2 regions of the Micrococcus lylae genome follow, and region 2 is predicted to be linked to the other one. Evidence: riboswitches for the same ligand, from Rfam matches in the RefSeq annotation. Region 2 holds a riboswitch; the other holds the start of a gene.
The links. A riboswitch is a leader RNA that binds a small molecule or an ion and turns the genes downstream of it on or off. The one in region 2 is predicted to bind thiamine pyrophosphate.
Positions count from the first base shown of each region.

Region 1: linked by a shared signal. The riboswitch ahead of FM125_RS00525 (thiamine ABC transporter substrate-binding protein) and the one ahead of thiC (phosphomethylpyrimidine synthase ThiC) in region 2 are both predicted to bind thiamine pyrophosphate.

Region 1 covers NZ_FUKP01000005.1:6,874-9,253, reverse strand. Annotated here, with positions in the region: gene FM125_RS00530 (AI-2E family transporter) at 1-638, opposite strand, end outside; TPP riboswitch at 790-898, shown strand; gene FM125_RS00525 (thiamine ABC transporter substrate-binding protein) at 970-2,037, shown strand; gene FM125_RS00520 (ABC transporter permease) at 2,048-2,380, shown strand, end outside.
Region 2 covers NZ_FUKP01000014.1:30,032-32,411, reverse strand. Annotated here, with positions in the region: gene thiD (bifunctional hydroxymethylpyrimidine kinase/phosphomethylpyrimidine kinase) at 1-746, opposite strand, end outside; TPP riboswitch at 825-937, shown strand; gene thiC (phosphomethylpyrimidine synthase ThiC) at 939-2,380, shown strand, end outside.

The sequences.
Region 1 (2,380 bases), on a different contig from region 2:
GAGTCCATGGCCAGGAAGAACATGGACATCACCACGGTCAGCAGCAGGCCGAACACGGCCCACGTGTTCGTGGCGATGGCGGTCAGCGTGGACACCGCGGCGCCGGAGACGTCTTTCCAGTCGATCCCGTTCACCTGCTGCTGGACGGCCTCCGGGGACAGGCCCCACGCGATCAGCTGGTCGCTGACGTCCACGACCAGCGCCTGCACCTCGCCGGTGTACTGCGGCAGGGCGTCCACGAGCTCGAGGATGGACCAGAACAGCAGGCCCACGAACGCGCAGAACACCGCCGCCACCAGCAGCACGGACACGGTGGCCCCGAACACCGGGTGAAGGCCGCGGCGGGTCAGCCACGCCTGCACCGGGTAGACCACCACCACGAAGTTCAGGCCGAGGAAGACCGGGGCGATGATCTGGGACAGGCCCTGCACGAACTCCACCGTGATGACCAGGCCCGCGGCGATGAGCACCAGCACCAGCATCCGCGGCCAGAGCCGGTGCGGGCGGGAGGTGTTCCACTCGGATTCGATGGATCGGATCCGCTGCCGGCGCGCACGGTCGCCCGCCGGGTGGGATTCGCCCGGCATGCGCTCGCCGTGGGCCGCGCCGTCGCGCGCGTTGAAAGTGGCCTCGTTCACGTCAGGCAGTGTACGGGGCGAGACGGACGCGGGAAGCGAAGGAGCCGTCGTCGTGCCTCAGGATGGCGGGCGCACCGCGCCCGGTCTCCTTCCCGACGACGGCCCCTGACCGGCATTTCCCGCCGCACCGCCGGTGCCGGTAGGGTGGGGCGCACATCGACAGGGGAGCGCCCGCACGGGGCGCTGAGAGTGCGCCCGATGCGCAGACCCTCGAACCTGCTCCGGCCCGTACCGGCGAAGGAAGTCGAGAACCTCTCAACTCGGATGCTCCGCGCCCCGTCCGGGTGTGGGCGTCCGGGCCCCTCCGCACCACAGGAGGCCGAGACAGACGATGTCCCACACCACTGCCCGTTCCCGCACGGCCGCCTTCGGCCTGTCCGCCCTGGCCGTCCTGGCCCTGTCCGCCTGCTCCGTGGCGGACCAGACCGGCGGGGGATCCTCCGAGGAGCAGGGCTCGGACGCCCCGAAGAAGACGGTCACCATCATGACCCACGACTCCTTCGAGCCCCCGAAGGAGCTGCTGGAGAAGTTCACCGAGGAGACCGGCTACGAGCTGAAGACCACCGCCCCCGGCGACGCCGGCACCGTGGTCAACCAGCTGCTGCTGGCGAAGGACTCCCCCACCGTGGACGGCGTCTACGGCGTGGAGGACCACTCCACCCACACCCTCGTGGACGGCGGCGTCCTGGCGGATGTGACGCCGGAGGGCCTGCCGGAGTCGGCGAAGGACCGCGTGGTGGAGGGCAAGATGATCCCGATCGACCAGGGCCAGGTCTGCGTCAACGTGGACCACGAGTGGTTCGAGGACAAGGGCATGGACGAGCCGCAGGGACTCGACGACCTCACGAAGCCGGAGTACGCCGAGCTGCTCGTGGTCACCGACCCGGTCACCTCCTCCCCCGGCCTGGCCTTCCTGGCCGCCACCGTGGAGGCCGAGGGTGAAGACGGCTGGCAGGACTGGTGGACGAAGGCCCTGGACGGCGGCACCAAGGTGGCCTCCTCCTGGTCCGACGCCTACTACACCGACTTCTCCGGCGGTGACGGCGAGGGCGACTTCCCGCTCGTGCTCTCCTACTCCTCCTCCCCCGCCTACGCGCCGACCACCGGCAACGTGGAGGGCACCTGCACCCCGCAGACCGAGTTCGCCGGTGTGGTCGAGGGCGCGCAGAACCCGGAGGGCGCCCAGGCGTTCATCGAGTTCATGCTGTCCGAGGAGTTCCAGGAGGCGTTCCCGGAGTCCATGTACATGTACCCGATCGACGAGTCCGTCGAACTGCCCGAGGAGTGGGCGGAGAACGCGCAGATGGCGGAGGACCCCATCACCCCGGACCCGAAGGCCGTGGCAGAGCACCGCGAGCAGTGGCTGAAGGACTTCACCGCCCTGCGCGAGGACCGTTGAGCACGTGAGCCTGCCGTCCGTCCTTCAGCGGCGGCCGCGCGCCCGGCCGTCCGGCGACGGGCTGGGCGCCTGGTGGCTGCTGGCCGCCGTCCTGCCGCTGACCTTCCTCGCGGTCTTCTTCCTGTGGCCGGTCGGCGCGATGTTCCTGCGGGGCGTCACCGCGGACGGCGCCCTGGACCTCACCGCCTTCGGCGAGGTCCTCGGCCGCGAGCGCACCTGGCGGATCCTCGGCCACACCCTGGGCATGGCGGCGGCCGGCGCGGCCCTGTCCCTGGCCGTGGGCCTGCCGGCGGCCTTCGTGCTCTACCGGCGCACGTTCCCGGGCAGGGACGCGCTGCGCGCC
Region 2 (2,380 bases):
AGCCGGGCGCCGGCGAGCGTGGCCAGCGCGGAGGCCAGGGTGCAGCCGGTCCCGTGCGTGGACCGCACGCGCTGCCAGGGCCCCGTCACGACGACGGCGTCCTCCCCCGGCACGACCAGCGCGTCCGGCACGCCGGCCGGATGCTCGTCCGGGTCCAGATGGCCGCCCTTGACCAGCACGGTCACCGCGTGCCGTTCCGCCAGCTCTCCGGCGGCCTCCATGGCGCTCTCCCAGTCCGGCAGCCTCTCCCCGGTGAGGATCTCCAGCTCCGGCACGTTCGGTGTCACCAGGTCGGCGGCGTCCAGCAGCCGCACCCACGCCGCGGCGTCCACGGCGGTGAGGCTGTCCCCGCTGCTGGCGACCATCACCGGATCCAGCACCACCGGGGCCGCGCAACCCTCCAGCCAAGCGGAGACCACCTCCATCACCGCCGGCGAGCCGAGCATGCCGACCTTCACGGCATCCACCGCGATGTCCGAGCCGACCGCATCCAGCTGGTCCTGCACCACCTCCGGCGGCAGCGGGTGCACCGCCTGCACGCCCTGCGTGTTCTGCGCCGTCACGGCCGTCACCACGGTCATCCCGTAGCCGCCCCAGGCCGCGATCGTCTTCACGTCGGCCTGGATCCCGGCGCCGCCGCCGCTGTCCGATCCTGCGATGCTCAGCACCCGCGGCACCGCCTGTGCGCCCGCTGCGGCCGGCACGCCTGCTGCGGCCGCTGCAAGGGCGCCCGTCTCCTCCGTCATCTGTCTGTCTCCCTCCGTCGTCGCCACGCACCCTAACCGGTGAGATGAGACGCGCGCCACGGACTGTGCTAGCGTCCAGGGCACCCCCACGGGAGTCCCACGGCACGGGACTGAGATCGGGCTGATGCCGCCTGACAACCGTCTGAACCTGTCCGGATCATGCCGGCGAAGGAAGAAGGAGAGTGATGGCGCATGTCCGCGCCCGAGAACTACCGCACCCACCGTCTCGCCCACCTCGAGGACGCCGAGCACGGCATCCGCGTCCCCGTCACCGAGATCACCCAGGACGACTCCCCGGACGGCACCCCGAACGAGCCCCTGCGGGTCTACCGCACGATGGGTCCGGGCTGCGACCCGGCGCAGGGCCTGCCGCCACAGCGCGAGGACTGGATCCGCGCCCGCGGTGACGTGGAGGAGTACAGCGGCCGCGAGCGCGACCTGCTCGACGACGGCCGCTCGGCCGTGCGCCGCGGCGCCGCCTCACAGGAATGGGCCGGCGAGCGCCGTGCCCCGCTGCGCGCCAAGGAGGGCGCGTGCGTCACCCAGATGCACTACGCCCGCCGCAGCGAGATCACCCCGGAGATGCGCTTCGTCGCCCTGCGCGAGGGCGTGGACGTGGAGCTGGTGCGCTCCGAGGTCGCGGCCGGCCGCGCCATCATCCCGGCGAACGTGAACCACCCCGAGTCCGAGCCGATGATCATCGGCAAGGCGTTCGCCGTGAAGGTCAACGCGAACATCGGCAACTCGGCGGTGACCAGCTCGATCGCCGAGGAGGTCTCCAAGCTGCAGTGGGCCACCCGCTGGGGCGCAGACACCGTGATGGACCTGTCCACGGGCGACGACATCCACACCACCCGCGAGTGGATCCTGCGCAACTCCCCGGTGCCGATCGGCACCGTGCCGATCTACCAGGCCCTCGAGAAGGTCGGCGGGGACCACCAGGCCCTGACCTGGGAGGTCTTCCGGGACACCGTGATCGAGCAGTGCGAGCAGGGCGTGGACTACATGACCGTCCACGCCGGCGTGCTGCTGCGCCACGTGCCGCTGTCCGCGGACCGCGTGACGGGCATCGTCTCCCGCGGCGGCTCCATCATGGCCGGCTGGTGCCTGGGCCACCACAAGGAGAACTTCCTCTACGAGAACTTCGACGAGCTCTGCGAGATCTTCGCGCGCTACGACGTCGCGTTCTCCCTGGGCGACGGCCTGCGGCCGGGCTCCGTGGCGGACGCCAACGACGCCGCCCAGTTCGCCGAGCTCGACACGCTCGCCGAGCTGACGGAGCGGGCGTGGGCGCACGACGTGCAGGTGATGGTGGAGGGCCCCGGCCACATCCCACTGCACCTGGTGCGGGAGAACGTGGAACGCCAGCAGGAGCTCTGCCACGGGGCGCCGTTCTACACGCTCGGGCCCCTGGTCACGGACATCGCCCCGGCGTACGACCACATCACCTCCGCCATCGGCGCCACCGAGATCGCCCGCTACGGCACCGCGATGCTCTGCTACGTCACGCCGAAGGAGCACCTGGGCCTGCCGAACCGGGACGACGTGAAGACCGGCGTGATCACCTACAAGATCGCCGCGCACGCCGCCGACGTCGCCAAGGGTCACCCCGGCGCCCGCGACCGGGACGACGC